One region of the Bacillus sp. mrc49 genome, then DNA from elsewhere that is predicted to be linked to it. Evidence: riboswitches for the same ligand, from Rfam matches in the RefSeq annotation. Region 1 holds a riboswitch; each other region holds the start of a gene.
What was found. A riboswitch is a leader RNA that binds a small molecule or an ion and turns the genes downstream of it on or off. The one in region 1 is predicted to bind S-adenosylmethionine.
Positions count from the first base shown of each region.

Region 2: it holds a riboswitch for S-adenosylmethionine, as region 1 does, so the genes downstream of both, CVN76_RS19985 (5-methyltetrahydropteroyltriglutamate--homocysteine S-methyltransferase) here and CVN76_RS25065 (sugar ABC transporter substrate-binding protein) in region 1, are expected to answer to the same signal.
Region 3: it holds a riboswitch for S-adenosylmethionine, as region 1 does, so the genes downstream of both, mtnK (S-methyl-5-thioribose kinase) here and CVN76_RS25065 (sugar ABC transporter substrate-binding protein) in region 1, are expected to answer to the same signal.
Region 4: it holds a riboswitch for S-adenosylmethionine, as region 1 does, so the genes downstream of both, CVN76_RS26825 (methionine biosynthesis PLP-dependent protein) here and CVN76_RS25065 (sugar ABC transporter substrate-binding protein) in region 1, are expected to answer to the same signal.

Region 1 is NZ_PHNG01000788.1:30,758-36,706, forward strand. Features, by position in the region: gene CVN76_RS31505 (hypothetical protein) at 218-391, shown strand; gene CVN76_RS25060 (GTPase domain-containing protein) at 825-3,566, shown strand; SAM riboswitch class I at 3,664-3,769, shown strand; gene CVN76_RS25065 (sugar ABC transporter substrate-binding protein) at 3,885-4,997, shown strand; gene CVN76_RS25070 (sugar ABC transporter ATP-binding protein) at 5,057-5,949, shown strand, end outside.
Region 2 is NZ_PHNG01000712.1:1,461-7,409, reverse strand. Features, by position in the region: gene CVN76_RS19995 (YhgE/Pip domain-containing protein) at 1-1,047, shown strand, start outside; gene CVN76_RS19990 (PadR family transcriptional regulator) at 1,087-1,629, shown strand; gene CVN76_RS19985 (5-methyltetrahydropteroyltriglutamate--homocysteine S-methyltransferase) at 1,684-2,787, opposite strand; SAM riboswitch class I at 2,981-3,082, opposite strand; gene CVN76_RS19980 (hypothetical protein) at 3,185-3,706, shown strand; gene CVN76_RS19975 (glycerol-3-phosphate responsive antiterminator) at 3,838-4,380, shown strand; gene CVN76_RS19970 (MIP/aquaporin family protein) at 4,612-5,436, shown strand; gene glpK (glycerol kinase GlpK) at 5,457-5,949, shown strand, end outside.
Region 3 is NZ_PHNG01000778.1:15,484-21,432, forward strand. Features, by position in the region: gene CVN76_RS24125 (pyridoxal phosphate-dependent aminotransferase) at 1-253, opposite strand, end outside; partial or broken gene CVN76_RS24130 (carbon-nitrogen family hydrolase) at 351-1,139, shown strand; SAM riboswitch class I at 1,212-1,366, shown strand; gene mtnK (S-methyl-5-thioribose kinase) at 1,444-2,643, shown strand; gene mtnA (S-methyl-5-thioribose-1-phosphate isomerase) at 2,658-3,704, shown strand; gene CVN76_RS24145 (LCP family protein) at 3,858-4,745, opposite strand; gene CVN76_RS31225 (hypothetical protein) at 4,798-5,124, shown strand; gene CVN76_RS24160 (S41 family peptidase) at 5,463-5,949, opposite strand, start outside.
Region 4 is NZ_PHNG01000800.1:102,627-108,575, forward strand. Features, by position in the region: gene CVN76_RS26815 (type B 50S ribosomal protein L31) at 48-296, shown strand; gene metC (cystathionine beta-lyase) at 404-1,585, opposite strand; gene CVN76_RS26825 (methionine biosynthesis PLP-dependent protein) at 1,582-2,694, opposite strand; SAM riboswitch class I at 2,780-2,892, opposite strand; gene fumC (class II fumarate hydratase) at 3,216-4,598, shown strand; gene CVN76_RS26835 (hypothetical protein) at 4,708-4,950, shown strand; gene CVN76_RS26840 (ABC transporter ATP-binding protein) at 5,016-5,949, opposite strand, start outside.

The DNA of each region.
Region 1 (5,949 bases):
GTGGTGGTTATTTCCAAAATAAAGCAATATGGTCTCGAAGAAAATAAACGATAAAAACGTTCGCCGCCTCATATTTCGCCATAAAGGGGCAGGAAATTAGTCTGCATTTGGCGAAACTTCCTATATTCAGGGATAAAAGAACCGGAATAACTCCCTATTATCTTTCTAACCGCAACTATATTATAATAGAAGGCAGAACACTAAAGGAGATAACAGTATGTCTGAAAATAAAAAGTTAAGCCTGGCGGATGCGGTCAAACAAAAACTGGCTCAAAAGCAAGCAGGTTCAAGTAAAGATAAACTGGAAACCGGCGTAGTGAAGAAAACGAAACAGCTCAAAAGCCAGTTGACTAAAAAGCCGAATAACCAACGTAAGCGTACAGGGGTATAATCCTAATTCGTCAAGGGACAACGACTGTTCGGAGCTTATCAAAGAGCAGTGACCTTTCATGATGAAAAGGTGCTGCTTTTTTATATTTTTCAATTGGGAATTATTATTCGTTTTTTAATGGTTAAAGGGCCTGCTGTAACAGTGGGGCATGGATAAGGGCAAAAGGAAACATATTTTCTCGAATATGGAAATGACTTCTCTGTAACGGTTTATTAAAATCATTACAAATCCATTCACTTCTGTTTTAAAATTGTAAGAGTGGTGACATCTTGTTACCATATTGTTTTGTTAAAATAACATTTTAAGGTTTTAACAATAATTTTCTTAACTAAAGGAACGTATGGAGCTCTTTGCTCGGAAAGCTTCAGGAAGGCTCTAGCAAATCAGTGAACATCCTTTAATTGAAAATATGAAATATATCGGGGGAATAAAGATGGACGAACGTCTAATCGAAAAAAAATATTATGAAACGATGATTGAGGATGCAACGAAGCATCCAATTCAAGCTTTGGGTGAATTGTTTCTCGTGGAACAAAAAAAGGAAAGAGCGGATTTGACCGCAATTCGATATGCACAAGGGGAAGTATACTTTCAGCACCATGACTATGAAGCGGCCATTTTCAAATGGGAAAACATTGAAGGCGAGCTTGGATCGTGGGCGAAGAAAAATATCGCTGACGCCTATTTTGAACTGGAAATGTATTCAACGGCAGAAGATATCTATAAATCCGTGGTTACCGATGAAGCGGTGTTGAAAACGGAGGTTCTTTTGCAATTGTTTTCCCTTTACATAGTGGAATCAAGAAATGACCTGGCGTCCAAAGTCGTGAAGGAAGCCGTTGAGTTTCAACCGGATTACCCGAATGTCACGGAAATTGCACGCGCCTTTTTTGAAGAACAAAAGGATTGGAACAGCGCAGTGGTCCTAGCGTCGGACGAAAGTATCCGTACGGAATCAATGAGCTGGTTCGATGTGCTGAAAACATATATCCAGCAGGGAGTCGCTCAATCGATGGCTCCGGATTATTTTTCAAATGTCTTAGGTTCGCTATATGCGCTCGACCAGAATCGTTTCGAAAAAATGACGGTTGCCCTTTGGAAAAATTATAAATATACCGATTCGTATTTCGAATGGCTCAAAGTGATCAATAACTTGATAGAGATGATTGAATTAAATCAAGGAGACGTCTGGGAAGAGCTTACCGTCCTTTACCGGGATGCCTATGCAAGTCTGCTGGAAGGAACTCATTTGATCAAGGAGCTGAGTCCTGTCGTGCCAAGGCTCCTGGAAAACTGGCTGAAAATTGCAGATGGGGAGCTCTCGTTATTTGCAGCAGCCTCTGCGTTGTCCTGGAATGAAATATTCCCTGATACGATCAATGCACTGGTCATTCAGGATGCAGAAAGTCTGTTGGCGAAGTCCCCTAAATTGGGAGGCGGGCTAGAAGCTGGTGAAAAACTCTTCAATTCCATTATCCAGTGGGCTGAAGAGAATGATTTAAGGGTCGGCAACAAGCTGAAGTGGATGGTCGAGGGGCTTAAAGATACCGCCAATTTCAATCTGTTGCTAGTTGGGAGTGCAGGCAATGGCAAGACTTCCTTCATTCAGTCGATTGTCGGCGAGAGCATTGCTGCCGAAGATCATTCGTCCCTGGTCAGTGTTAAAGATGGAGATGATTTGGAAATCCTCGAAATCACGGACACAGAGCGCAAGGCTGTGATGGAATTAACGGAATTGGATGAAACGCGCCGTCAGCGGGGGACTATTGTCGATGTTACGCTTATTAGTGACTACCTGAAGAATAATCGCCTGAGGCTGTTGGATACCCCTGGATTCAATGGGGAAAAAAGCGTCGAATCTGATTTCCAAGGCTATTTGCATGGCAGTGATGGCCTATTGTTCGTCCTTGACGCACGGGCTCCTTTCACCGGAAGCGAACGGGATCTGTTATTGGAGATTCAAAAGCTGGCTCCGAAGCTGCCGATACACTTCTTGTTGAATAAGATGGATACGATTTACAGCGATCAAGTGGCAGTACGGATGGAAGACGAAACTTGGGATAAAGTGAATGCATATTTCCCGAATGCGAAAGTTTTCGCCTTCTCCAAGCTTTATGATAGCAAGCAGCAGCTGAAGGACCTTTCGGCTTTCCTTCAATCAAATTATCAAGATGGCAATTGGATGGAGAGAAGATCTGAAAAAATCCTTGCGTTCATTCGCAAAACTTTATCTTATTTGTTAGAAAAACGGGCCGCCAACGAGCGGAAATGTGAGCATTCCATCTCTTGGAATGAACAGATGGAGGTCAAGCTGAATGGCGCTGTCAACCAGCTGGCAGATTTGGAAAAAGAAAAAAGTGAAAATATCATAAGGGCGTACCGTTTGATTAAAGATGAAGTGAAAAATCAGCTTTCTTCCAACATCCCCGAATTACTGAGGGATTGCTCTAAATCGTTAACGGAAAGCAGTGATTTCAGTCAGGTCCATATCGAGTTGAATCAGGAAATGAATGATCGGATCCAAGCTTTCATTTCCGATAAAATCATGCCGCAATATTACCGTTCGCTGCAAGACTGGATTGCCAGCTCCCAAATGGAATTCTCACAAAGCCAGCAGTTTATGGATGAGATGAGTTCAGGATTCAATGAACTATACAAGGAAGAACGGATCATGCTTGCCGGGGACTTCAGGGTATTGGATGACTGGCGCCGTGATGCGGACCGGATGACAAGCAGCATCCGGATCGAAAACGTCAATATCTTATTGCGCAGGACGCCATCGCAGCTGCTGCTCAAAGGAGCAGGAAAACTATTTGGGGCGATTCCGCAAAATAAAGCCAATATGTACAATCGTTATAAGAAATACTTGGAAGGCGAAGATTACCAGGATGTAGCGGAGATGATAACGGATCGCTTCCTGACCCAATTCGGATTGTTTGAAAAATCCTTGGATCGGGACATCTCACTTTTCTATCGCAGCTCATTTGCCTTACTGCAAAAAACGATAGAACAAACGCAGACGGAAATTAAAGACTACCAGGCCGCCTTGGAGCATATGAAGGAAAACCCGGAAGTTTACCGTGACCCTATCACTCTGTTCGAAGTCAAATTGCGCCAGCTGGAGAGACTGGAAAAAATCGAGAAAAAGCGTCTAGCCCAACTGCAAAGAAAATAAATAGTCATGACGAACATTTCAAATATTCAAAAATCTATTGACTTTACGACTATATCCCTATAAAGTGGTAATTACGAAAAACGTAACACAATATATTCTCTTATCAAGAGTGGCGGAGGGACTGGCCCTAAGATGCCCAGCAACCGTTCCATTAGGAATTGGTGCTAAATCCTGCAAAACAGAAATGTTTTGACAGATAAGAGAGGGACAAGTCTGCAAAACAGCCGATTAAACCTCTCTATTACTAGAGAGGTTTTTATTTTAGGATTTACACCAACTTAACAGATAAGAATAATTGAAGAAAATGGGGGAAACAGGATGAGAAAGTCTATTAACGCTGCAATCATTACAGCTATCGCTTCTGCTTTGCTTTTAACGGGTTGCTCTTCAGGACAGAGTTCAACGGAACCGAAGCGAGAAGAAAAAGTTTCATTTGAAAATGTTCCAGAAAGATTTGCCGAGGGGGAAGGAGCCAAAATCAAAGTCATCCGTAAAATAGGCGGAGATGATCATACGGCCCAATATTTGGCTGGAGCGAAGGAAGAAGGGGAAGATCTGGGGTTCCAAGTGGATACATATACAGCAAATGGTGATACGGCCAAATTCCATGATGCCATAGCCCAGGCTTTGCAGCAGGATTATGACGGCTATATCATTTCCCATGGGGATGATGCAGCAACAGTCAATGATGTTCAAAAACTGGTTGATGCAGGAAAAAGCGTTGTCACCTTCGACTCCATAAGCGATTTATCCAAGATAGACGGTGTTACATTAACTTCACAGGATGATGAAGCGCTGGCAACACTTGCTTTTGATAAGTTGATAGAAGAACAGAAAGGTAAAGCGGCAATCGCCTATCTGTGGGTGGATGGTTTTCCCCCAATGGTGAGAAGAAATGCCGTCTATCAGGAAAAATTAAAAGAAAATCCTGGTATAAAAGAAGTCGAAAGGTTCGGGGTGGCATCTGCCGATACTTCGGTTCAGACACAGAATGCAGTAGCCGCAATGCTGAATAAATATCCTAAAGGTAAATTGGATGCCATTTTCGCAACATGGGATGCGTTTGCTATCGGAGCAGCCAGGGCGATAAAAGAAGCTGGCCGTGATGAGGTGAAGATATACGGAATTGACGTATCCAATGCAGATCTTCAGGAAATGCACTCTGCTGATAGCTCATGGTCCTACACGGCAGCAGTCGATCCAAAGTTGATCGGGGCTGTGAATATGAGGATATTGGCAAAAAAATTAGCGGGCGAGGATACGCCGCAAACATATGATTTAGAGGCTTCGCTCATTTCACAAAAGCAAATCCAGGCTTCAAAAGAAGCGGTAAACATGACGAACCTATCTGGAATTGTCGATGGATGGGGTGAATCCAGCGAATTTGAAGAAGATTGGATGAAAGTCTTGAAAGATCACTATAAAAAGTAAAAAAAGAGGCACTCTCTTTCCTATGAAGGGGAGTGTCTGTTCAGGTAGGGGGAATGGACATGGCCACACAACTTGAAATGAAAGGCATTTCGATTGAATTTCCTGGGGTCAAGGCGCTTAATGACGTTGATTTTTCGGTACGGTCAGGAACCGCCCATGCATTGGTCGGTGCAAACGGGGCAGGGAAATCCACGTTGATGAAAGTTTTATCAGGGGCACATGTTCATTATTCAGGTGACATTTATCTCGATGGGATGAAGCGGGAAATCCGTTCGCCAAAGGAAGCGCAGGAACATGGCATTCAAATCGTGTATCAGGAAGTGGATACGGCACTCATCCCATACTTAACCGTCGGTGAAAATGTAATGCTGAATGAAATGGTCCAAAACATGGGCAAGAAACAGCTGGTCAAATGGAAAGATCTGCACAGCACGGCCACACAGATTCTTGAAGATATGAACATTCATGTTCCTTCGAAAAAATTGGTGAAAGATCTGACCCTGGCCCAAAAGCAGATGGTCCTCATAGCCAGGGCCGTTTCGACTGAATGCAAATTCTTGATTCTCGACGAACCAACTGCCCCGTTAAGCCATACGGAGACCTCGGAACTTTTTCGAATTGTAAATGAATTAAAGCAAAAGGGTGTAGGAATCATTTTCATCTCCCATCGTCTCCCAGAAATTTTTAGGGTTTGTGAGGAAATCACGATCATGAGGAATGGAGAGCGTGTCGCCTGCCGAGAAATGGGCGATATCACCCAGAGTGAAGTGGTTGAGCTCATGCTTGGGAAAAGGATGGATGAACAGTTCCCGGAAGTGAATGCCGCAATTGGTGACGTCGTTCTGGAAGTGAAGGGATTATCAGACGCGGGGAAGATTAAGGATGTCAGTCTGCATTTGAAGGCAGGAGAGATAGTCGGCTTGGCAGGCTTGGTCGGGGCTGGGAAAACGGA
Region 2 (5,949 bases), on a different contig from region 1:
GTTGCAATCGTTAATGAGGATACAGGTAAGATTGGTGCGACGATTGCAGCCCAATTAGGGGAAAAGCTTCCTTTCGAAGATATAAAAACGGATTTAACGAATAAACAGGCATTAAAAAAATTGGATAAGAATGATGTGAAATTAGTTGTTCATATTCCGAAATCTTTTTCCGAAAATGTCGAGAGTGGCAAAGGGGCATCAAGCATCGATTTTACAATCAATGAAGCCGGGCCAACGATCGTCACGTCAACAATGAATTCAGTTGTAACGGAAATCGAGTCGACGTTAAATGAACAGTTTTCAGCTCAATATGCGAAAGGCCTATTAATGAATTTAAATGTTCCGGAAGAACAAGCGGAAGAAATGGCCTCAGCGATGCAGCATCAATTCAGTGCAAACACTGTGAAAATCAATGAAATCCCAGCAGGCATGCATAATGGGATGGCGCCGATGTTCTTAACGATGGCGGCATATGTAGGAGCGATGATTGGGGCGATGCAATTAGGGGCCGCGTTCAATGAAAGCAAAGGGAAGGCAGGCAAGTGGAGGCTGTTTGGCTACATGCAGCTTGCGGCGCTTCTGATTGCGGTCGTAGCACCGGCAGTAGGTCTAGGAATCACCTATGCTGTACAAGGACATGGACTTGAAACATTCTTTACATTATGGGGACATCATGCACTTGGCTATTATGCATGCTGGCAATTTACATCCATCTTCATCCTGTTGGTCGGTGAAGGGGGCATGATCTTGAATATGCCAATCCTGCTTATGCAAACCATTGCCAATGGGGCTGCAATCACACGGGAAATGATGTATGCACCATATCAGTGGCTAAGCTATATTTCACCCATGTATTATTCAATACAAGCAGACTTCGCGATCATGTATGGTGGCGGAGATCCGTTACATGCACACGTAATGATGTTGATGGTGGGGGCATCTGCGTTGCTCATCAATATCATGATCGTGGCAGTGCGCCATAAGGAATTACCGCTAAAGACGGAAGAGGCGGATCGCCTTGCAGCTGAAATGAAGGCTTTAGTTTGATAAAATAAAGATAGGTGACGATTGAAGGGAGTTTTAACCGTGTCTATCCAAATTTATATCCTGGGTATTTTAGCTGAAGAAAAAAGCTATCCATATATGTTGAAAAAGCGATTATCCGAACCGATTCCAATTGATAAATTTACCGGAATTACCGAAAGTAAATTGTATTACCATTTTGACAAGCTGGCTGCCAATCGGTTTATCGAGCCGGTCGAAACGATAAAGGAAGAGAATCGGCCAGATAAACATGTCTATCAAATTACGGAAAAGGGAAGGGGAGAATTGGTAAAACGGATTTATCAAACGTTCGAAAAAGCCTCCCAAATCACGGATATGTATATTGCACTGACGAATATCAAGCATGTGGATAGCGAAAAAGTAATTGCGATCTTAGAGCGCAAAATTGATGAGCATCGATTGGCATGGGAAACATATTTAAGTTTTGACCAGCCGGTTGATGAGGATTCTGATCAATATTTGGGATATAAATTCATTAAGGAGCATTCATACAGCCGGGCACAGCATACAGCCGAATGGCTCGAGGAGCTTGTTTCACGTATAAAAGAAAATGCCCCCCAATAGCAGATGCACCGAAAAGGCCATTTCCCAATAAGGGGAATGGCCTTTTGGGATGAATCATCCCCACACTTCTTTTGCTACATCAACGACGAATTTCAGTTTTTCCCATTGTTGTTCTTCCGTAAGCTTGTTGCCATGATGGGTGGAAGCGAATCCGCATTGCGGGCTTAAGCATAATTGCTCGAGCGGAACGAACTGAGCGGCTTCTTTAATGCGGGCCTTGATGGCTTCCTTGTCTTCGATTTCCCCATTTTTGGACGTGACGACTCCAAGTACGACCTTCGCCCCGCCAGTAGGGATGTGTTCCAATGGCTTGAAATCGCCAGAGCGATTATCGTCATATTCGAGGAAGAAACCATCCACTTTTTCTTTTGCCAATAATGTCGGGGCTATGCGGGCATAGCTGCCTTCGAATGCCCAGGTCGACTGGTAGTTTCCGCGGCATAGATGTGTCGTGATGATCAAATCGTCTGGTTTGCCTTCCAATGATCCATTGATGACACGCAAAGCCAAATCGATTAATTGTTCGCGCGTATATTTTCCATCCTTGAACTGGAAATCAGGAGCTGAAAGTCTGGCAATGTATACATCATCCAGTTGAAGGTAACGCACACCTGCCTCATAAAAGGCTTTTAAAGCATCCTGGTACGTTTGGATGATATCATTTGCATAATCCTCAATATCAGGGTAGATGTCTTCATTATGAACCCCGGCAGCAAATAATTGATTGGGGCTGGGAATCGTTTGTTTGGCGACGGCACGACCGCCGACGATTTTGTTCAATTCGATAAAATCGTTAAGGAAGGGGTGCTTAGGGTTGAATGAAACCTTCCCGATATTGCGAACGTTGTATCGCTCGGTTTCGACACCATCGAATGTGAGTCCTTTTTCAGTCACGTACCCCTCGATGCCATTTAAATGCTCAAGGAAGTCGAAGTGCCACCATGTGCGTCTGAATTCCCCGTCGGTCACGACCTCCAAGCCGACTTCGATTTGCTTATCGACGATCCGTTTAATTTCTTCGGTTTCAACCTCGCGGAGTCTCTCAGCAGAGAGGGCGCCTTCCTTAAATTGCTTTCTGGCCTGATGGATACGATCCGGCCTTAATAAACTTCCGACGTGATCCGCCCTGAATGGGGCCTTTGTTAAAGTGATTGACATGTTGCATTCCTTCTTTCCCTGTATAAAATAAAGGCACGTTTCGTAAGGATTGTTGTTTTTAATACGAGCGTTGAAAAGGCAATCAACCACACCGCATGACTTGGTGAATAGCAACAAAATATGCGAAAACGGCCAAAATAAAAAACCTCTTCTTAAAGATAAGAAGAGGGGTAGGCAACAAGGTCATGTACTCTTCTTATCTTCAAGCTATTACACTTCTGGAATTAGCACAGTACATCGAAAGTCTGTTGCTGAGGTATCAAAGGGCCAGTCCCTCCACCTCTCTTGATAAGAGTTGTCTATTAAATTACTTACGACTATACAGGGAGTTGTTCCAAAGGTCAAGGTCTGAAACCGAAACATTTAGAATATACCGATTATTGGGAGGCCTGAAGCAATGAACAGGAAATCCGACCTAACATATGCTATAAACGATGTTCCATATGAGGTAATAGGTATAGTTGGAAGGGATGGGAGCAGGATGAGTGCATTCGATGCATCGACTATTTTTGGGAAGGGATTGCCGATCACGCTAACGGCAGCCATGCTGGAGAGAATGATAAAAACGCGATTATATGAGCGTGATATCCATGTCGAGATTACGCCAGAGCATATGGTCCTTTGGGGAACGACCGAAGTGAAGAAAATGATGTTCAAGAAAAAGGTATCATTCCGAATGGCATTAAAGCCGGTCCATACGGAAAAAAGAACGATAACATTCGAATTGATCGAGTTGAAGCCAATAGATAGGGATTTCATAAATCAAAAGCTTTTTAACAGACCGCCCATATTTGAATATGATAATAGAAGGATCAAAATGAATATGAATGCCTGGAACATCGTCAGGAAAATCCCGATAGGCACGATCCAATCTTGTGAGCTGGTCGATGGAGGATTGAAAATGAACCTTTCCTTATGACGGGTATATACATTTTCGCGCGCGTCATTTATCGGGGGTAGAAAAATGTGTTTGATAAATCAAGTTCTTTAAAATATACTAAGTTCCTAAAAGTTTGGATTTTTTTCCGGAAGATAAGGGGGGGGAAATGAATGGATCAGAAGATTTTGCCTGCCTCGGCAAGCATGAAAGATTTCGAAAGATTCCTGGATAGCCCGTATGAAATAGGGGTATTTCTTGATCTTCATATCTCTCAATTGAAAAATGTCAGTATGATGGCAAAGCAGCATAATAAGAAAATGATTTACCATGTCGATTTGATCCATGGCATAAGAAGTGATGAATACGCGGCGGAATTCATTTGTCAGGAATATAATCCCTTTGGGCTGATTTCCACCAAAACAAGCGTTATTCTGAAAGCGAAGCAAAAGGGTGTCATTGCCATCCAGCGAATTTTTTTAATAGACACACATGCGCTGGAGAAAAGCTACAAGCTGGTGCAGAAAACCAAGCCAGATTACATTGAGGTTTTGCCGGGAGCCATGCCCTGGATGATAAAAGAAGTGAAGGAGCGGTTACAAACACCTATTTTTGCAGGAGGTCTTATCCGGACTTCGGATGAAGTCTTGAACGCCCTAGAGGCAGGCGCATCGGCCATTACCACTTCCAAAACCGAGTTATGGGATATCGTCTGAACCATTCGGGCTTGAAAGAAAAAAATGCAAAAATAATAGATTGATTTTTCACAAAGTGTTTGACAGCGTTTTCATAACCTAGTATATTGTAAATTACAAGTTAATATATGTGACGGAGACTAGGAGATTCACAACAGAGCCATTCATATTTTTTATGAGGATGGTTCTGCTGTGAATCTCCTTTTATTTGTTGTCAAAGATTTACAATTAATTAGGGGAGAGGTTTTATTCATGACACCATTTTGGGGAGAATTGGTAGGCACGATGATTTTGATATTATTCGGTGCAGGTATCGGGGCAGGTTCAAGTTTGAAGGGCTCTTATGCTAAAGACGCGGGATGGATCGTTATTACGATTGCTTGGGGACTGGCGGTTACGATGGGCGTTTTTGCAGTGGGCTCGATAAGCGGTGCCCACTTGAATCCGGCCGTTACAATCGGATTCGCCATCATTGGAGAATTCCCATGGAGGGATGTGCCGGTTTATATCGCTGCTCAACTGATTGGAGCGATCTTGGGGGCAGCTCTCGTATTCTTTCATTATTTGCCACACTGGAAGGCTACTGAGGATCCAGGTGCGAAGCTTGGTGTGTTTGCCACGGCGCCTGCCATCCCTCATACATTTTCCAATCTATTAAGTGAAATGATCGGGACATTCATCCTTATCCTTGGTCTATTATTCATCGGGGCCAATAATTTCACGGAAGGTTTGAACCCATTCGCTGTCGGCCTGCTGATCGTCGTGATCGGGATGTCCCTTGGGGGCACGACAGGATATGCGATCAATCCGGCCCGAGATCTGGGACCGCGCATCGCGCACTTTTTGCTGCCGATACCGGGTAAAGGAAACTCGAATTGGGGCTACTCGTGGATTCCGGTCGTTGGACCGATCGTTGGAGGTTCACTTGGTGCCGTTTGTTATAAAGCATTCTTTTTGGGGGATATAACAGTAGGATTTTGGTCTGTTTTGGGAGTAAGCGTGATACTATTGGCACTAGCATATGTTTTTGGGAAAAAGCAGGCGCATGAATTGGAAAGCAGGAATATCGCTAGTTAATTTAAAGGAGGGCATTGACCATGGAAACGTATATTTTATCTTTAGACCAAGGAACGACAAGTTCACGGGCGATCTTATTTAACCAAAAGGGCGAAATCGTCCATTCTTCGCAAAAGGAATTCACTCAGCACTTTCCTAAGCCGGGCTGGGTCGAGCATAATGCCAATGAAATTTGGGGATCGATTCTAGCGGTAATTGCCGGGGTGCTTTCCGAATCGGGTGTCAAGCCAGAGCAAGTTGCCGGCATCGGGATCACCAATCAGCGTGAAACGGCAGTCGTTTGGGATAAGGAGACAGGGGTCCCCGTTTATAATGCAATTGTCTGGCAGTCCAGGCAAACAAGCGAAATCTGCGATGAATTGAAGGAAAAGGGATTGAATGACCTATTCCGGGATAAGACGGGATTGCTGATCGATGCCTATTTTTCCGGTACCAAGGTGAAATGGATCCTCGATAATGTGGAAGGCGCACGGCAAAGGGCGGATGAAGGCAAGCTATTATTCGGCACCATCG
Region 3 (5,949 bases), on a different contig from region 1:
CGTAGAAGGCAGCTGCCGCATCTTTTAAATATTGATGTCCCCTGAACGGTGAATATTTATGGTTGATCGTTTTTTCAGCTGCAGCCTGTAAACTTTTCACGATATGCACAGGCGTCGGCTGATCGGGATTCCCTTGGCCCAAGTTAATGACATCATGCCCTTGCGCAGTAATTGCATTGACCTTTGCGACCAATGAAGCAAAAAACTGCTTGGGAAGTTGTTGAAGCTGTTTCGATTTTTCGAATTGCAACATTTATTCACCTTCTCTGAAATTTCTTGAAATTCTAGTCACAAATGATATATGTTTATCATAATCTTGTAAAGCATTTTTACCTGTGGAGGTTTTCATAATGAAATGGAAGATGGCTTGCATCCAGATGGATATAGCATTCGGACAGCCTGATCCCAATTATCAGCTGGCCGAACAATGCTGGAAAAAGCCGTGCACGCAGACGCAGATATGGTTATTTTACCAGAGTTATGGGCTACAGGCTATGACTTGACCAGATTGAATGAGATTGGTGATGAAGAGGCAGAAAAGACGATTGAATTTTTCAGGAACTTGGCGCTGAAGCACCAAATCCATATCATAGGCGGCTCCATCGCAAAAAAAAAAAAACACAAAAGGATCTTTAACACGATGGTCATCATCGATAAGAACGGGAAACTCATTAAAGAGTACGATAAGCTTCACTTGTTTCAGTTAATGGATGAACATCATTTCTTGCAGCCAGGCGAAAAGGATGGTTTATTTACCCTTGATGACAAAATATGTGCCGGTTTCATTTGTCATGACATCCGCTTTCCAGAGCGGCAGCGTGCCCACTCCGCTCGAGGGGCAGAAGTTCTGTTCGTAACCGCAGAATGGCCGAAGCCTAGACTCGATCACTGGAGAGCCTTAATGATCAGCCTTGCCTGCCACCGAAAACCAGTCCTATGTTGTAGCCGTGAACCGTTCAGGATCGGCTGTCCATAAGGTATTTGCCGGTCACTCCATGAACATTGATCTTTGGGGGCATATCATAAGTGAAGCAGGAGAGGAAAGCGAACTACTGACAGGCACCTTGGACCTCACCGAAGTATCAAACGCTCGCCACAAAATGCCGGTATTCGAAGATCGCCGTCTTGATTATTATTAATTTGCCATTGACAAACTATTTAAAAGATTGATATTATTTTCCCGAAGATTAAAATTTCAGAAAACATATAAACTCTTATCAAGAGCAGGCTGAGGGATTAAGGCCCTATGAAGCCCAGCAACCGACTGTAATACCATTGTGAAATGGGGCGGATACACCGCCGGATTGCAAAATCCGCAGAGCACGGTGCCAATTCCACCAGAAAACACTTTTCTGGGAGATGAGAGGTCCGAAGCTAATACTTCTGCCTCTTTCTATGGAAAGAGGCTTTTTTATTCTTATTTTTAATGTGGAGGGGAAAGAAATGACTCAAAACCATTCGAATTTTACAAGATTGACTAACGCAACGGCCATTATCCTTGCAAAAAAATTAGGGTTGGTAGATGCCGATGCGAATTTAAGCTGTAAAGAAATTGGTGATGGTAACTTGAATTATGTGTTCCATATTACAGACACGGCCACAAATAAAGGGATAATCATCAAGCAAGCGGTCCCTTATGCCAAAGTGCTTGGCGAAAGCTGGCCGCTGACGTTGAAAAGGGCTGCCATTGAAGCGAATGCCCTTATTCATTTCCGGAGCTATTGTCCCGAATTCGTACCACAAGTCTATTATTCGGATGAGCAGCTAGCCATCACGGTCATGGAAGACTTGTCACACTTGAAAATTGCTAGAAGCGGATTGATTGCGGGCGATTCGTTCCCATTGCTTTCGCAGCATATTGGTGAATATGTTGCGAAGACTTCATTTTACACTTCCGATTATCATTTGGAGCCCTCCGCAAAAAAAGAAGTGGCACGGCAATTCACGAATCCGGAGCTCTGTAAAATCACGGAGGTCTTTATTTTCACCGATCCTTTTTTCGAGGAGCTGCCTGGAGATTTCGAAGTTGAATTAACGGATGCCGCCAAACGGATTTGGCATGATCAAGATGTGATTTTAGAAGTGGCTAAGCTGAAACAAAGCTTCGAAACCGAGCAGGAAGCCTTGCTGCATGGAGATTTACATACAGGAAGTATATTTGCAAGTGAAACCGAAACAAAAGTTATCGACCCTGAATTCGCTTTTTATGGACCAGTCGGTTTTGACCTTGGACAATACACCGCCAATCTCCTCTTTCAGGCGGTCACTCGGAATGGAGCAGGAAAAGAAGAGATATTCAGACAACTCGATGAATTTTGGCGGTCATTTGAAAAAAATTATGCGGAACTATGGAACACCCACAATAAAAGTCCGTTCCGCCATGTGACTGGCTATCTCCCTTATTTACTGACTAAATTCAAACGGGATGCATTCGGTTTTGCCGGATGTGAATTGATTCGAAGAACGATCGGCCTCTCTCATGTCGCAGATTTAAATGTCATGGAAGATAAAGAAACGAAAATCGCGGCCAAAACGGCCACGTTGAAGCTTGGTGCTTTATTGATAAAAAAACGGGAAGAATTGGATGTTCCAGCGGTCATCGAATGGATAAAGCAACAAACGCTGACTTCATCTTCCCTCTAAAAGGAGACCTGCACGTGACGACGATAGCACCTTTACCATATTCGGTACAATGGGACAATACCCATATCACATTATTAAATCAACAAGCCCTTCCTGCCATCACTGAATTCATTAAACTTCATTCGGTTGAGGATGTATATGACAGCATCCTTACATTAAAGGTGCGCGGTGCACCAGCGATCGGACTGACAGCAGCATTCGGGGTGGCACTTGGTGCCCAGCAGGAAGCTGCAACGAATTTAGCGGATTTCAAAAAAAATGTAACGAAACATATCGAAAGGCTCGCCTCTTCCAGGCCTACTGCCGTCAATCTTTTTTGGGCATTAAAGAGAATGAAGAATAAATTGATGGAGGCCCAAAGCATTTCTGCTGCCAAGGAAGCACTTGTTTTCGAGGCTAAAGCCATCTTTGCAGAAGATGAAGAAATGTGCAGGAAAATCGGGGAGCATGGCTTATCGTTATTCGCAAAAGGAGATTCCGTATTGACGCATTGCAACGCGGGTGGAATTGCCACAGCCCGTTATGGCACGGCACTGGCCCCTTTTCATCTAGCTAAAGAGCGGAATTTCCCGCTGAAAGTGTACGCCTGTGAAACCAGACCTGTTCTGCAGGGTGCGCGATTGACCGCTTGGGAACTGATGCAAGCAGGTGTTGACGTCACCTTAATCTCTGATAATATGGCTGCGCATACGATACATCAAAAACGAATCAATGCCATTATAGTAGGGGCCGATCGGATTGCGGCAAATGGGGATACAGCCAATAAAATAGGCACTTTGGGCTTAGCCATCTTAGCCAAGCATTTCGGGATCCCTTTTTATGTGGCCGCTCCATCAAGCACGTTCGACCTTTCTCTTGAATCGGGTGCGTCCATCCCGATTGAAGAACGAGATGGAGCCGAAATCACCTCCATTCAAGGAATCAGGTTCGCACCGGAAAACGTCAACACATTCAATCCAGCCTTTGATGTAACGCCCAATCATTTCATCACTAGCATCATCACCGAGAACGGGATCATTCAACCGGACTTTTCCAATAACATCCCGAATTTCGTGAAGTGACGGTTCTTTCATTCGAGTGGTGACTAAAAAAACGAGCGTGGATTCAAATCCATGCTCGTTTATTAAATAGCTTTTTCATTTATTCTTACGAGGTCTTTTATAAAATAACAAAACCAGTTTGTGGTTTTCGCTACGAAAAGGGCATGCCCCTGCCTACTTTGAAAAGAACTTTTGAAGCGCCCGCTTATTTTTCGTCTCATCCATTTCCAACACCGCCCCAATCTCGGGATATTCTGCATCTTTAAAGCTTCCTTCGACAGGAATCCTCAACGTTTCGACGGTTTCCGGTGCATGAATGACGGCCTTCGGTCCCATTTCCAATATCGTTTTCAGACCTATATCAGTATCCAAATAGGAGAGGCCTTGTTCAATTATGTCAGGAAGGGCTACCACTCCTTCAAAGGAAGAGATTTGGTTGATGAATCCGTTTTTTAATTGAAGCAGCACATCTTGCTGTCTGTCCACCCTTCCAAAATCACTTTCATCGTCATGCCTAAAGCGGACATATTTCAATATTTCCTCACCATGTAACACATTTTTACCAGTGCTTGCTTGGATGCTCATGTCATCAATGATTGTTTGATCGACGTCGACCACCACCCCATCAGGGGCAAGCAAGTCCACCATCTTCACAAATCCCTGAAAATCTATTACAGCTACATGATCGACTTTGACACCAAAGCTATCATGGATGGTTTTCTTAAGCAATTCCTTTCCCCCATAATAATAAGCAGCATTTATCTTATTGTATTGAGGATGAACGCCGGGGATTTTAACATAACTGTCACGCATGATAGAAGCCAGCTTCAGCTTCCCCTGTTCAGGAAAGTATCTGGCAAGCATGATCGCATCGGACCGGGATTTTTTCTCTCCCCTGGAATCAACCCCAATTAACAGAAATGTTTTCTCACCGTCCTGGATCTTTTCATTGGTTAAATTTTTTTCCGTACCTGCGTTTCCATTTTGTTTCGGTAAAGGGGCATAGGTGCATCCTGCCAAAATCAAGACCAATAGATATATGTACAATACCTTCTCTTTCATTACCTCACCTCATCGGAAAATTAATTCTATTTTTACCTTTAAATGGATTATTATGCATACAATTACAAAAGATCTGTCAGCGATTATTTATCCACAGTTGGAGGGCCTATACGTAAAACGTTGCTTTGCACTTCAGCTGAAAGCCGAGGAGGCTCAAAGGAGCACCTGCAGTGCAATGGAACGGACCAAGTACCAATCCTCCAAAATTGAAAGCAATCAGGATTCCACCTTCATGTTCAAGCAAAAGTGGAATGGAACGGAAGGCGCGAGACTCCTGCGGGAAATGCGCGTCTACTTGAGACTACGCAGGCTGAATGCCGAGGAGGCTCAAGGACCGCCCGCGGAAAGAGAGCGCCTGCAGTGCAATGGAACGGACTAAGTACCAATCCTCCAAAATTGAAAGCAATCAGGATTCCATCTTCATGTTCACGCAAAGTGGAATGGAACGGAAGGCGCGAGACTCCTGCGGGAAATGCGCGTCTACTTGAGACTACGCAGGCTGAATGCCGAGGAGGCTCAAGGACCGCCCGCGGAAAGAGAGCACCTGCAGTGCAATGGAACGGACCAAGTACAGTTCACCCAAAACTGGAAGCAAATCCAAGACTATAAAATAAAAAAAAGATGCTGCCTGCAAAATGCAGACAGCATCTTTTTCAAGTTACCCTTTTATTAAAATGTCCTTTGATGGAGACACTTTACTGACAGGCTTCTTATCGTTTACTTGATATCTTTCTTCACTACTTCTACCGCTTTTTTCAATTGTGTATCGTTTTCGAGGATTTTATCCCGGATAACCTCCATCAATTTCACGGTTGTATCATCTTTAATGATCCCAGTTTCTTTGATTTTTTGATCCCTTTGGAATGCTTTGACCGCATTCGCGGTTTCTTCATCAAAGAATCCGTCTATCTTACCTGGATCATGTCCCGCTTCCTTCAGCATCTTTTCTGCTGCCTTCACTTCACTGGAGGAATCCGATTCTTTCAATTCCTTATCCGGCGAAATGTACGGAAGGCTCGCATAATCAGGGAGCTTCACCTCAATATCCGGCTTGATTCCTTTTTTATGAATCCAATTGCCCTCAGGAGTCAGCCATTTAGCTGCCGTGTATTTGAAGTTTGAACCATCATCAAAGTCTTCCGCGGTCTGCACGGTTCCTTTCCCAAACGATTTAACCCCGACCAAAGGAATGTCGGCAGATTCA
Region 4 (5,949 bases), on a different contig from region 1:
AATCATTACGTTTAAGATATAGTTATCCTAACAATGAGGTGATAATAGTGAAACAAAATATTCATCCTGATTATCAACAAGTAGTATTTATGGATACGAACAGCGGATATAAATTTTTGACGGGTTCAACGAAAAAGTCGAACGAAACAATCGAGTGGGAAGACGGTCAAACGTATCCATTATTAAAAGTGGAGATAAGCTCAGATACGCATCCTTTTTATACAGGAAAGCAAAAGTTCGCTGAAAAAGGCGGAAGAGTGGATCGCTTTCTTGAAAAATATAATATGAAGAAATGATAGCAGGACCATCGAGCGATCGATGGTCCTTATCTATTGTTATGGAATGAAATAAAGGGTGCCCCATAGAAATATGAAATATGGGGCAGCGACCTTTTCTCATTTCATCATTTTGCAGCTAGAACTTCCCCTTTGGCGATATTTATTAGTGCAGCATCGAAGTCCTTGATTAGATCATCCGGATTTTCAAGTCCCACGGAGAGACGTAGCAGGCTGTTGGTGATGCCCCGTTTATCCCTTTCATCTGCAGGCATCGCAGCATGTGACATTTTAGCGGGATAGGATAATATCGATTCCACCGCGCCTAGGCTTACGGCAAAGACAGGGAGTTCAACGGTGTTCACGAACGAACGGAAAATTTCCTCGCTTGCCAATTCAAAGGAAAGGACCGCTCCCGCCCCAAGCGATTGACTCTTCTGGATGGCATGCTGGGGATGATCCGCAAGTCCAGGATAATAAACCTTTTTCACCAAGTGATGTTTCTTCAAGTAGGCGGCAATTTTTTCAGCCCCTTTTTGGGAGTGATCCATTCTTACGGACAAGGTTTTCAGCCCCCTCATCACAAGCCAGGCGTCCTGAACACCAAGAACGGCCCCGAAGGAGTTTTGGAGGGCACCGAGCCTTTGCGCCAATATAGGGTCTTTTACCACTGCAAGCCCAGCTACTACATCACTATGCCCGGACAAGAACTTCGTAGCACTATGAAGGACAACATCAGCGCCAAGTGTTAAAGGCTTTTGCAGTGCTGGCGTCAAGAATGTATTATCGACAAAGCTTAAGGCACCAATTTTTTTGGCGATATCACATACGGCGGAAATATCGGTCACTTTCAGCAATGGATTTGAAGGCGTTTCGATGTAAATGGCCCTCGTATTTGGCTTAACGGCCGCTTCGATGCTTTCGAGGTCCGTCATATCAACGAAAGTATGTTCAATTTTGAAACGGGTCAGGACTGTGGTGACCATCCTGAACGTTCCCCCGTACACATCTTCGGAAATGATGATATGGTCCCCGGCAGATAACAGCAGAAAAGCTGTTGAAATGGCCGCCATACCTGAGGAAAAGGCGAAGCCATGTGTGCCTTCTTCAAGTTCGGCAATGATTTCTTCCAACGCTTCGCGAGTCGGATTCCCGCTTCGGCTGTAATCATATTTGCCGAATTGATCGATATCGGATTGATGGAAAGTGGAGGCGTGCTGAATCGGAACGCTCACACCGCCAGTCGTTGCATCGAATTTATGTTGATTATGAAGCAATTTGGTTTCAAAGCTAAAATCATGATCTGTCATCGAAGTGCCTCCCTTTTTACATGCGCGAATGCTTGCTGCAAGTCGGAAATCAAATCTCCGCTGTCTTCGATGCCTACGGAAAAGCGGAGAAGGCGATTACAAACCCCGTTCGCCGTCCTGACCTCAAGAGGTATATCGGCATGTGTTTGTGTGGCCGGGTACGTGATGAAGCTTTCAACACCGCCAAGGCTTTCTGCAAACGAAATCAGTGAGAGCGATTGTAAAAATGGGTTGACAGCGTCTTCATCGATGATCCGGAAAGAAATCATGCCGCCTCTTCCGGGATACAATACGTCCGTTACACAATCATGCTCCGACAAGTAATCAACAAGTATCTTCGCATTCTTTTCATGGCGTTCCATCCGAAGTGCAAGAGTTTTCATTCCGCGCATCAACAACCATGAATCAAAGGGGCTCAACACAGCTCCTGTGCCATTATGATGGAAGGCTAGTGATTCGCATAATTCCGCGCCGCTAGCCACGATCAGTCCGGCGAGTACATCGTTATGGCCGCCGAGATACTTGGTTGCGCTGTGAATCACGATATCGGCGCCAAGTAGGATGGGCTTTTGAATGAGAGGCGTGTAAAAAGTATTATCAACGATCAGCAATACATTGAATCGTTTGGCCAATGCGGCAATGGCGCCAATATCCGTTTGCTGCATAAGGGGATTAGTGGGAGTTTCGATGAAGATGGCTTTCGTGTGAGGAGTGATGGCATTCTCGATATCCTCCAAACAACATGTGTTTACATAGTCACACTTCAATCCCCATTTCTTAAAGCCTTGTTCCAAGAGACGATATGTACCGCCATAAAGGTCTTCGCTGACAATCCAAGCATCACCCGATTTGAAAAGCGCCAGTATCGTAGAAATGGCGGCCATCCCCGAGCTGCAGGCATAACCTTGATCGCCTTTTTCGAGATCGGCGATCGAACGTTCCAATAGTTGGCGTGTGGGATTACCTGTCCTTGTATAATCGAAGCCAGTCGATTGGCCAATCCCTTCGTGACGAAAGGCTGTCGAGAAATAGACGGGAGGATTGACCGTTCCTGTCGCCGTTTCACTGCGATTTCCTAATTGAGCAAGATATGTTTCAGTTTTGTACATAATTTTCACTGCTCCTTTGCGTAATAAAAATAAAAAAAAGTCTTCTTTAAGAAGAAGACTTTGATTAAATGGTGACGAGTCATTCTTCTTATCTTCCAAGTTCAAAAACTTGTGGAATTAGCACCTTTTCATTCGTTGGAACAAATGAAGGTTGCTGAGGTGTCATCGGGCCATTCCCTCTACCTCTCTCGATAAGAGTTTAGATTATTCAATTTCTTTTGAATTTACTATATATACAAAATACTGTCAAGGAGAATTTGGTAAGGGATTGCATGGATGTACCTATTGAAACCCAGCGTGGCAACGTTTTACGTTAATAAAAAAAACTGGAAATGTAGGCGAAGTAGCCTTCAAGTGAAACCTGAATGATCCCTTTAGAAAAAAGAACAGGCTTGACCGGTTTTTTTTGCTTTAAAATAATAATGTTTGTACAATGGATGGAGAGAAAGAATATTACGACATTATTCATTTATTAATACATAAGATCTTCGATGAATAGTGCAACCATAGGAGGAGAACACATGGAATACAGAATCGAACGAGATACGATGGGTGAAGTGAAAGTGCCTGCTGATAAATATTGGGGAGCACAGACCGAGAGAAGCCGGAACAATTTCAAAATCGGTAACGAAAGAATGCCGATTGAATTGGTGCGTGCGTTTGCATACGTTAAGCAGGCTGCAGCGAAGGTGAACTATGATCTTGGTGATTTATCGGAAGTGAAAAAGAATGCCATCGTCAAGATATGCGGTGAAATCCTCGAAGGTACGCTTGATGAACATTTTCCGCTTGTTGTCTGGCAAACGGGGAGCGGCACGCAAAGTAATATGAACGTGAATGAAGTGGTCGCTAACAAAGGAAATGAATGGTTAAAAGAAATAGGGGAATCTGTTGCCCTTCATCCGAATGATGACGTTAACAAAGCCCAAAGCTCCAATGATACATTCCCTACTGCCATGCATATTGCAGCCTTCATGGAAGTTGCTGAAAAGCTGGTCCCTGCGATCAAAGTACTAAGAGATACATTTGATGCAAAAGAAAAAGAATTTTGGGATGTCGTGAAAATTGGCCGTACACATCTTCAAGATGCAACACCGTTAACTTTAGGACAAGAAATATCCGGTTGGAAAGCGATGCTTGATAAAGACCTGGAGATGATTGAGGAAAGCAGCCAAAAATTATTGAACCTAGCGCTGGGCGGAACGGCTGTTGGAACCGGAATCAATACAAAAAAAGAATTCCCTGGACTTTCCGCAAAACAAATCGCTGCGGATACAGGACATCCATTTGTCACATCGGATAATAAGTTCCATGCCCTGACAAGCCATAATGAAATCGTGTATGCCCATGGCGCACTGAAAGCATTGGCAGCGGATTTAATGAAAATTGCCAACGATGTCAGATGGCTGGCAAGCGGCCCTAGAAGCGGAATTGGTGAAATTGCCATCCCGGAAAATGAACCAGGAAGCTCCATCATGCCAGGGAAGGTCAATCCAACCCAAAGTGAAGCGCTTACCATGATTGCAACACAAATAGTTGGTAACGATGCCACGATTGGTTTTGCAGCCAGCCAAGGAAACTTCGAATTGAACGTATTCAAACCGGTCATCATCTACAACTTCCTGCAAACGGTTAAATTATTGACGGACGGCATTCATTCCTTCAACGATAACTGTGCAGTCGGCATCACTGCCAATGAAGATAAAATCAAAGAAAATGTAGACCGTTCGCTGATGCTTGTAACGGCGTTGAACCCGCACATAGGTTATGAAAAAGCGGCCAAAATTGCCAAAACTGCATTCAAGGACAACTCAACTCTTAAAGAAGCGGCGTTAAAATTGGAATTCCTGACGGAAGATGAATTCAATGCATGGGTCGACCCAGCTAACATGGTCAATAAATAATAGCAGAAGAATGCCCTCCCACTGTTTCTTTTGGGAGGGTGTTTCAATGTGTTAAAATCATCCTATCAACAAATACTAAGGATCAAAGGCTGGAAATGGAGGAAAAACAATGTCTTTATGCCCGCTTTGCAACGGTCTGAGAAAAATCCATGTGAATTGCCCCGAATGCGGCAATGATCTTGACGATAAAGGGAAATTCATGGATTACGCTGATGAATACAGTGCTTATATGGATATCGATACACTTAAGCTAAATGACGGCTGCCCCCAATCCTTACAAAAAGGCCAATGCCCACACCTTATGAAATGCCCTGAATGCGGACATGATGAAGTGGTATTGGTTCAGGAATAGGAGAGTCCTTGAATCCCGGCTAAACATAAAAAAATACCCGTTCATGAACGGGTATTTTTTTATGTTTAGTTAGCAGACAATTTCAAACCTTCCTGCATCTGTTCGTCCTCTTCGACAAAAATGCGGTGTTCGCTGCCTTTATCGAAAAAGTGGGCTTTATTCATATCGAGGGCAAGCTCGATTTTTTCGCCTGCATGAATGATATTTTTGGCATCTACCCGTGCAACGAAGTCCTGTCCTTCAAGCGTGGAGTAAAGCATGATTTCCGCCCCCATGAGTTCTGCCACATCGATGTGGGTTTTGAATAGGGCATTCGGGGAATCCGTGAAGTATTCACCTTCATTATGGAAATCCTCCGGCCTGATGCCAAGGATGATATCTTTTCCGACATAGCCTTGATCACGCAGCATTCTCATTTTCGCTGCAGGTATCTCAAACGTTTGCTCACCCATTTTGATGAAGCCTTCTTTTAATGTCCCGTTGAAGAAGTTCATGGCAGGTGATCCAATAAAGCCTCCGACGAAAACGTTGATCGGTTTCTCATATACGTCTTTTGGGGCACCGACCTGTTGGATGATCCCGTCCTTCATGACGACAAGCCTTGTCGCCATCGTCATCGCTTCCGTTTGGTCATGTGTGACATATATCGTCGTTGTGTCAAGGCGTTTATGTAGCTTGGCTATTTCCGCGCGCATTTGGACCCGGAGTTTTGCGTCAAGATTGGATAATGGCTCATCCATCAAGAAAACTTTTGCGTCCCTTACTATTGCACGGCCAAGTGCCACACGTTGGCGCTGCCCGCCTGAAAGCGCTTTAGGTTTTCTGTTTAGATATTCTTCAAGACCAAGGATCCTTGCCGCTTCAGTGACCCTTTGCTTAATTTCCGCTTTTGGCGTTTTCCTGAGTTTTAATCCGAATGCCATATTGTCATAGACGGACATATGGGGATATAAAGCGTAGTTTTGGAAAACCATAGCGATATCACGATCTTTTGGCGGT